Regions from separate parts of the Mesorhizobium sp. M0698 genome, predicted to be linked through region 2. Evidence: riboswitches for the same ligand, from Rfam matches in the RefSeq annotation. Region 2 holds a riboswitch; the other holds the start of a gene.
What was found. Region 2 has a riboswitch for glycine ahead of NKI16_RS32645 (D-amino acid dehydrogenase). Riboswitches for the same ligand answer to the same signal wherever they lie in the genome.
Positions count from the first base shown of each region.

Region 1: linked by a shared signal. The riboswitch ahead of gcvT (glycine cleavage system aminomethyltransferase GcvT) and the one ahead of NKI16_RS32645 (D-amino acid dehydrogenase) in region 2 are both predicted to bind glycine.

Region 1 covers NZ_JAMYPQ010000001.1:747,149-751,565, forward strand. Annotated here, with positions in the region: gene gcvP (aminomethyl-transferring glycine dehydrogenase) at 1-198, opposite strand, end outside; gene gcvH (glycine cleavage system protein GcvH) at 215-583, opposite strand; gene gcvT (glycine cleavage system aminomethyltransferase GcvT) at 589-1,707, opposite strand; glycine riboswitch at 1,856-1,942, opposite strand; gene NKI16_RS03715 (hypothetical protein) at 2,147-3,145, shown strand; gene NKI16_RS03720 (Fic/DOC family protein) at 3,316-3,891, opposite strand; gene NKI16_RS03725 (transporter substrate-binding domain-containing protein) at 4,250-4,417, opposite strand, start outside.
Region 2 covers NZ_JAMYPQ010000043.1:3,593-8,009, reverse strand. Annotated here, with positions in the region: gene NKI16_RS32655 (aminotransferase class IV) at 1-613, shown strand, start outside; gene NKI16_RS32650 (glycine C-acetyltransferase) at 687-1,877, shown strand; glycine riboswitch at 2,039-2,127, shown strand; gene NKI16_RS32645 (D-amino acid dehydrogenase) at 2,262-3,515, shown strand; partial or broken gene NKI16_RS32640 (aldolase/citrate lyase/malate synthase family protein) at 3,542-4,417, shown strand, end outside.

The sequences.
Region 1 (4,417 bases), on a different contig from region 2:
CGCGAGCTCGGCCAGCGCTTCCGCTTCGCTTGCGGGCGCGGGCAGGGCCAGCGGCCGGTCGAGCCGGATCGACTTCGGCACTGCCTGGCTGATCAGGGTCTCGACCGAAGGAACGCCGATCGTCGCCAGCATGGCTCTGACGTCATGGAGGCCCGGGCCGATATGGCGAGCCGAGAAGGGGTAGGGTGCTGCGGTCATCTTCCTGGTCCTGCTATCAACCAATATGGGCTTTGTAAGCGGCTTCATCGAGGAGTCCGTCGAGTTGGCTCTCATCGGCCAGCTTCATCTTCCACAACCAGCCGTCGCCGGTTGCCGCCGAATTGACGAGTGAAGGATCCGATGACAGCGCGGTGTTGGCCTCGGTGATCTCGCCGTCGACGGGCGCGTAGACATCCGATGCGGCCTTGACCGATTCGACCACCACGGCGGTGTCGCCCTTGGCCAGCTTCTTCCCCGGCTCCGGCAGTTCGACGAAGACGAGATCGCCGAGCTGCTGCTGCGCGTAATCGGTGATGCCGACCGTGGCGATGCCGCCCTCGACGCGCAGCCATTCGTGATCTTCGGTGAAATAGGTCTTTGCCATTGAAATCATCCTTTGCGGTAGCGATGGGGCGTGAAGGGCAAGAGGTGGATGTCGACCGGGATTTTCGTCCCGCGAACGTCGGCGAACAGTTTTGCGCCGGATTTGGCAAGCGGCGTCTGGACGTAGCCCATGGCGACCGGATGACCGGCCGAGGGGCCGAAGCCGCCTGAGGTGACATGGCCGGCAGGGTTGCTGTCAGCATCGAAAAGGGCAGCACCGGCGCGCACCGGCTGGCGGCCTTCCGGCTTCAGGCCGACGCGTTTTTGCGCCGGACCGCGCTCCAGGATGGCGCGCAGCGCATCGGCGCCGATGAAGGCGCCAGAGGCGCGAACCTCCTTGGGGATGGCCCACATCAGCCCGGCGCTGGCCGGATCGATCTCCGGCGTGATGTCCAGCCCGTGCAGGCACAGTCCGGCTTCGAGCCGCAGGCTGTCGCGGGCGGCAAGGCCGACCCACATCACCCGCTCGTCCTCGAGCAGCCTGGCGACGAGGTTTCTTGCATCCGCTTCCGTCAGGCCGATCTCAAAGCCGTCTTCGCCAGTATAGCCAGACCGGCTCATGAACCAGTTTTCGCGCGGCTCGATGCCGTGCATGAACACCAGCGAACCGGTCTCGATGCCGGCGCGGGAAAGGGCAGCCCACGCCTCGGGGCCCTGGATGGCCAGGAAGACGCGGTCGAGCGCGTCCACTTTTACATCGAAATCGCCCTCTGCATCGAAATTTTTGGCCAGTGCGCGCAGATGCTTTTCGTCGGCGGCGGCGTTGCCGGCATTGGCGACCATCATGAAGCGCTCGGCGCCGAGCCTAGTGACGATCAGATCGTCCAGAATGCCGGCCGCCTCGTTGAGGAAGAACGTGTATTTGGACTGGGAAACCTCAAGCGCGCCGGCATCGAACGGGCAGGCGCGGTTCAGAAGCGCTGCTGCGCCCGGGCCGCTGATTTCGAACAGCTTCATGTGCGAGATGTCGAACAGGCCGGCATGCTCGCGGCTATGAAGGTGCTCCTTCATCACGCCGGCCGGGTAGGTCAACGGCATCGACCAGCCGGCGAAGGCGCCGAAGCGCGCACCGGCTGTCATGTGCAGATCTTCGAGGGGGAGGTGTTTGGTGTCGTCGCCCGTCATGTCATCTCCAGAGTCGCACGCAAGCGGCCGCGAATGGCGACCAGTCCGTGCCCCTCTGTCTGAAGCCTGAGAGACTCGCGCCCCGTAACTCTGTCGGCAGCGCTTACACCTTCGGCGCGGGGGCAAGCCCCGACTTTCCAGAGTGTCTTTCCCGTCTACGGTTCTTTTGCCTGAGAGATTTCGGGCGATTTCCCCTTCGGCGGCAGCTCTCGCTGCTCTCTCCCGCAAACAGGTAGGACTCGGTCAGGAGCCCTCGACTCGTCATCCATAGCCCGTGGACGACACCTTGTCACCTGCCGGCGACATTTTTACAGCCAAGTCTTCTGCGGGCCTTCTTTACAGGCAAGCCTTCGCTAACCACGCCGCTTGCCGGTTTCTCAAGACCTTGCCGATATACCGCATAAGGGCCGGCAATTACCGGCGGCGGGCGGGGAAGAAAATGGGCGAATTGATCATGAGCGCGCCGGTGGCCGGACTGACCTCGAAAAATCGGATCACGGCGGAAGACGTGGTCATGCTGCGCGGCGAAGTGTTCGGCGACGGCGTGGTAACGCGCGGCGAGGCCGAGGCGCTGTTTGCGCTGGATGCAACGGCGAGGGACAAATGCGCAGAATGGCTTGAGTTTTTCGTCGAGGCCGTCACCGATTTCATCGTCCACCAGGAAAAGCCGGCGGGCTATGTTTCGCAAGACAATGCCGACTGGCTGATCCGGACGATTTCGCGCGACGGCATGGTCGACAGCCAGACCGAACTCGAGCTGCTGGTGCATGTGCTGGAAGTTGCCAAATCATCGCCGAGCACGCTTTCCAGCTATGCGCTGGAGCAGGTCGCTCATGCGGTCGTGGACGGCAAGGGGCCGCTGATGACCGGCGGCAGGCTTATCCCTGGGTCGATTGCCAAGGCTGAGGTCGAGCTGTTGCGCCGCATCCTTTACGCCTACGGCGGCGATGGCAACATCGCCATCAGCCGCGCCGAGGCCGAGGTGCTGTTCGAGATCAACGAGCGGACAGCGGCGGGCGACAACGATCCGTCCTGGAACGATCTGTTCGTCAAGGCGATCGCCAATTTCGTCATGTGTTCGGCCGGCTACGAACCGCCGGTGCGCGACGTGGCGCTGCGCCGGGATTCGTTCTACGAGCAGGCCGATCCGGAGATCGGCGGTTTCTTCAGCCGTATGGTGTCGGGTGGCCTGTCCGGCATCATGGAAGCCTATCGCTCACCGGGCGATATCGAAGCCGAATGGGAGTCCAAGAACAAGGCAGCCGAGGCACTGGCCCGCCGGGCCGAGACGGTCGATGCCGGCGAAGCGAAGTGGCTTGCTGAACACATCGGCGACCGGCCGCTGCAGGAGAACGAGCGTGCGCTGCTGACGCTGATCAAGCACGCCTCGCCGGAAATCCATCCGGCGCTCAAGCCGCTGATCGACAAGGTTGCGTGAGCCTTTTACGAGCAACCGAGCGTCACTGCCAACCCTGAAGCGATGCGAACGGACAGGCAGCCAATTAACTGGACAGGCTCAAGTGCATCTCTAGCGACTGATTACAGCCGACGGCAGCGCATTAACCTTTCCGAGGACAGGCAACATCAGCCAGGACCGGTAGACAGCCCTTAAGCGACAATGTCCTGAATCAGGCGCGCGAGTGGGGCTTCGTCGCCGGAAAAGCTTGAGATCATGGCCTTCATGACCCGATCGCGATCCAGTTCGTCATCGTCGAAACCATGGCCGGCGTTGTCGGCTAATATCGCCAGAAACGCCAGCTGAGTGCGGCCGTTGCCTTCTCGGAAGGGGTGTATCGCATTGATCTCAGCGAGAACGTGTGCTGCGCCAGCTGCAAAGACCTCGGCTGATGTACTGGAATAATGGCCGGCGGCTGAGAGTTCTCCGAAAACCCGCTGCATCTCGGCATCGATGTACTCGGGGTAGCAAAACCAGTTACCGCCCTTGCCGATGCGGATGGTGCGCGGTTCACCGGCCCACGCATAGACGTCCTGAAACAGGTGACGATGCAGTGCCAGATAGTGCGGATAATCCAGATCACCAGCTGGAAAAGCCTCATCGGCCCGGGTCAGAAACAGAGCGAGCTCAAACTCGTCGAGTTCGGACTGATCATGAATGTCGAGGAGGTTGCGAAGGACAGTCGTGCCCGGATAGCACAGAGGATCGGATTCTGCGGCATAGACCAAGGTCCGCTACTTCTTGCGCGCCTGTTCTTTGATGAGCTTGCGTCGCTCATCACCGCTCAGCCCACGCTGCGAGCTTTGCTCAAGGATATGCCCCATGCGTGGACTTAGCTTCATACCTTCGACGGCGCTGATTTTGGCGCCTCGACTGCTCGTCAGGACATAGTGTCCGCTCTTTGGCGAGCGATCTAATTTGGGGGAACGACTTTTCATCTGGCAACGCTAGCACATGCCGGCCAAGGGGACCAAAGCGAATTTTGCGGCCGTGAAACAGCTGAATCCGACGATCATGGAGCGAGCGCGCCACTGTCGCTGAAATACGGTCGCTGATCGACAAGGTCGCATAAGCAGTCGCGCGACCCTATTGCTTGGCGGGCTCCGGCTTGGCGCTGGTGTCGAACCGCGACATCCATTTGAAGCTGCCGAACCAGTAGCGGCGCACGCCGCCAATGGTGCCGTCGGCGGTGCGCGCGCCGATCCAGTTGTTGACGTATTGGATGAGGCGGACATCGTCCGGGCGCATCGCAAA
Region 2 (4,417 bases):
GATCTGCACCCGCGGCGGATCTCCGACGTTCAGCCGCGATCCCCGTCAGTCGGAGAATCGCTTTATCGCGTTCGCCGTTCCGTTCGGGTCGGTCGCGAACAAGGAACAGCTGGAACACGGCCTGCATGTGTCTGTCAGTGAGACCGTTCGCATCTCGCCCAAGTCCGTCGATCCGACAGTCAAGAACTACCATTGGCTTGATCTCGTGAAAGGACTTTTCGACGCCTTTGATGCTGGCGGAGAGACGGCCCTTATCCTCGACGAGAACGGAAACGTTGCTGAAGGTCCCGGCTTCAACGTGTTCGTCGTCAAGGATGGTGGACTGAGGACGCCGGCGTTTGGCGTGTTGCCGGGCATCACCAGACGTAGCGTCTTCGATCTCGCAGCGGAAACTAATCTAAAGGCCGTCGCCGAAGACGTCTCTCGGGCCGACCTATCTGGGGCGGATGAGGTGTTCATCACCTCGACTGCGGGCGGTATCATGCCTGTGACGCGGGTAGATGGAGCGCCGATCTCAGACGGCACTGTGGGACCTGTCACGAAGCGCTTGATGGATCTTTATTGGAAGAAGCATTCGGATCCAGCCTGGTCGACGCAAGTCAGTTATCCGTAAGTCGGCATTGCAACGCTGGCGCCTCAGTCTGTTCAACGGCTGAGGCGCTTTTTAATTGGACAGCCGCCCTGCTATGACCAGCGCATTCATTTCCCATCTTTCCGACGAACTTGAAGGGCTTAAGCAGGCCGGGCTCTACAAGTCTGAGCGCGTCATCACCTCGATGCAATCGGCCGAGATCGAGGTGGCGAGCGGCTCCAAGGTGCTGAACTTCTGCGCCAACAATTATCTCGGCCTTGCCGACAGCGAGGATCTGCGCGACGCGGCGAAGACGGCCCTTGATCGCTATGGCTACGGTATGGCGTCGGTACGCTTCATCTGCGGCACGCAGGAGGAGCACAAGCAGCTTGAGGCGCGGATCTCGTCGTTCCTCGGGTTGGAGGACACGATCCTTTACTCCTCCTGCTTCGACGCCAATGGCGGCCTGTTTGAAACGCTGCTCGGTGAAGAGGATGCGATCATCTCTGACGCCCTGAACCACGCCTCGATCATCGATGGCGTGCGGCTCTCCAAAGCCAAGCGTTTTCGCTATGCAAACAACGACATGGCCGCACTTGAGGAAGAGCTGAAAAGGGCGGAAGGCTCGCGTTTTAAACTGATCGCGACCGACGGTGTGTTCTCAATGGATGGCATTATCGCCAATCTTGGCGGCGTCTGCGATCTCGCGGAGAACTATGGCGCAATGGTCATGGTAGACGACAGCCACGCGGTCGGCTTCGTTGGCAGGCATGGGCGTGGCTCGGCAGAGCATTGCGGCGTCGAGGGTCGGATAGACATCATCACCGGCACACTTGGCAAAGCTCTCGGGGGTGCCTCCGGCGGGTATACGTCGGGCAAGCGCGAGGTCGTCGACTGGCTGCGGCAGCGCTCGCGGCCCTATCTCTTCTCCAACACGCTAATGCCGGCAATAGCAGGCGCGTCTCTGAAGGTGTTTGATCTGATCGAAGCCGGCGACGCCCTGCGCGAGAAGCTCTACGCCAACGCGAACCGCTTCCGCTCCCAAATGACCCAGGTAGGTTTCACACTAGCCGGCGCCGATCACCCGATCATCCCAGTCATGCTCGGCGATGCATCACTGGCTCAGGCGATGGCCGAGATGATGCTGGCACGCGGCATTTATGTCGTCGGCTTCTCGTTCCCTGTCGTCCCAAAGGGACAGGCGCGGATCAGGACGCAGATGTCAGCCGCGCATTCGACCGCCGATGTTGATCGCTGTGTCGACGCATTTGTCGAGGTAGCAGCCGAACTCGGAATGACGTTCTGACCCCTGATCGAGTCGGCATTCTAGCTGATAAGTTGAGTGTTAGGGTTCGCGAGCTTTTGCCTCAGCCGTTCAAAATCGACTGGAGGATGGCGTCTTTGCTGCATCATCGCACAGACATTGATCTGAAACCAGCATCCCGCATAGGCATGATATCAGCGTTCATAGGTAACGCGGGAGAGACTGGCATCGCCAGCGCCGACGGAGCAACCCCCCAAGGAAACTCTCAGGCACAAGTGACCGCCTCGCCGAACGATCTGGAGAGAGACGCGCAAGCGTCCACCGAAGGGGAAAGCTGGCCACGCCGGTAAGCTCTCAGGTACCGAGACAGATTTGGGGATCAACCGCAGGCGTCACGCCTGCACCCGAAATCTGCTGGAGTTGTACATGCCCAAAATTGTTGTGATTGGCGCCGGGATCACCGGAGTGTCGACCGCGTACGCCCTGATCCAGAGCGGCTACGAAGTCGTCGTCCTGGAGAAGCAGCGGTATGCAGCGATGGAAACATCTTTTGCGAACGGTGGGCAACTATCTGCCTGCAACGCGGAAGTCTGGAACCACTGGTCAACGGTCATAAAGGGCATCAGATGGATGACTCGCCGCGATGCTCCGCTTCTAATGAATCCGGCTCCCTCCTGGCATAAATATAGCTGGCTGGCCGAATTCATGGCGAACATCTCTCGATATCGCGAGAACACCATCGCCACCGCGCGGCTGGCAATAGCCGCGCGACAACATATGTTCGACATCGCTGAGCGCGAAAAGATCGATTTCGACCACGTCCGGAAGGGCATTCTCCACGTCTACTACGACAAGGCCGGATTCGATCATGCCGCGAAGGTCAACGAGATGCTGGTCGAAGGCGGCCTGGACAGGTATGCGGTCGGACCTACAGAAATTTCCACGATTGAACCAGCTCTGACTGGCTCCTTCCACGGTGGGTTTTACACGCCTTCCGACTCGACGGGTGACATCCATAAATACACGAACGGCCTTGCTCGGGTGTGTGAGGAGCGTGGTGCGCATTTCATTTATGATGCCGGCGTCACGAGAATTGCGAAGCGCGACCGTTTCACGATCAGCTACACTCGAAGTGCTTCGACAGGCGGAAGCGCGATCGAGCAGCTTGAGGCCGACGCCGTTGTCGTCTGCGCGGGCGTTCACAGCCGCTCTATCGGCGCCATGCTCGGCGATCGTTTGAACGTTTATCCCGTCAAAGGGTACTCAATCACCGTCGACCTCAGCGACGAGCGCTCCCAGGCATCTGCGCCTTGGGTCAGTATCCTAGATGACCGGGCGAAAATCGTCACCAGCAGATTGGGACAGCCGCGTTTCCGTGTTGCTGGTACTGCGGAATTCAATGGAGCTAATCGCGACATCAGAGATGATCGTGTACGGCCCCTGGTCGATTGGACGCGTACTCTTTTCCCGGGAATTACGACGAACAAGGTCATTCCTTGGGCCGGCCTCCGGCCAATGATGCCCAACATGATGCCGAGAGTTGGCAAAGGAAAAATGGCGGGTGTCTTCTACAACACCGGACACGGGCATCTAGGTTGGACACTGTCAGCGGCGACATCGGCAGCGCTTGCTGAAGTGATTGCCAATGAGATCCCAGCCGAAGCGAGACTGGCCGTATGACGATTTCGGATGGAGAGAGATCTAGTCTGGGCCGTGTCGATGTAGCTGATCTGAAGGTAGCGAGGGAACTGCATGCCTTTGTGAATGACGAGGCATTGCCCGGCACCGGGGTAGACGCCCGGGACTTCTGGGAGGCTTTTTCTTCGATCGTGCATGATCTCGCTCCTCGCAACCGCGAACTCCTGCAAATCCGCGAGGTGATGCAGGAGAAGATCGACCGTCGGCACCGCGGCCATGGCGCACCGGAGGATCTCGAAGCTCACAAACGGTTTTTCGCGAGATCGGCTACATCGTGGCGGAAGGTCCGGACTTCAGCATTTCGACTAAGAATGTTGACCCGGAGATCGCGACGATCGCCGGGCCGCAGCTCGTCTTGCCGGTGATGAATGCGCGTTACGCACTGAACGCCGCGAATGCCCGATGGGGTTCGCTCTATGACGCACTCTACGGCACGGACGCTATTCCCGAGGATGACGAGGTCGTCATCGATGCAAACTCGCAGATCGGCAAGGGCGATGCCACCGGCATCTCCGACGTGCGGCTGGAATCCGCGATGACGACGATCGTGGACTGCGAGGATTCCGTCGCCGCGGTCGATGCCGAGGACAAGGTCACCGTCTATCGCAACTGGCTTGGCCTGATGATGGACGATCTGCAGGAAGAGGTGACGAAGGGCGGCAAGACCTTCACCCGCCGCCTTAATCCGGATCTCGTCTATAATTCGCCGGACGGCTCGAAATTCGAGCTGCGCGCACGTTCCCTCATTCTGGTGCGCAATGTCGGGCATCTGATGACCAACCCGGCGGTGCTCAACCGTGGCGGCAACGAGGTGCCGGAAGGCATCATGAACGCCTTCGTGACGGCAGCGATCGCGCTGCACGACATCGGCGAGAAGTATGGCC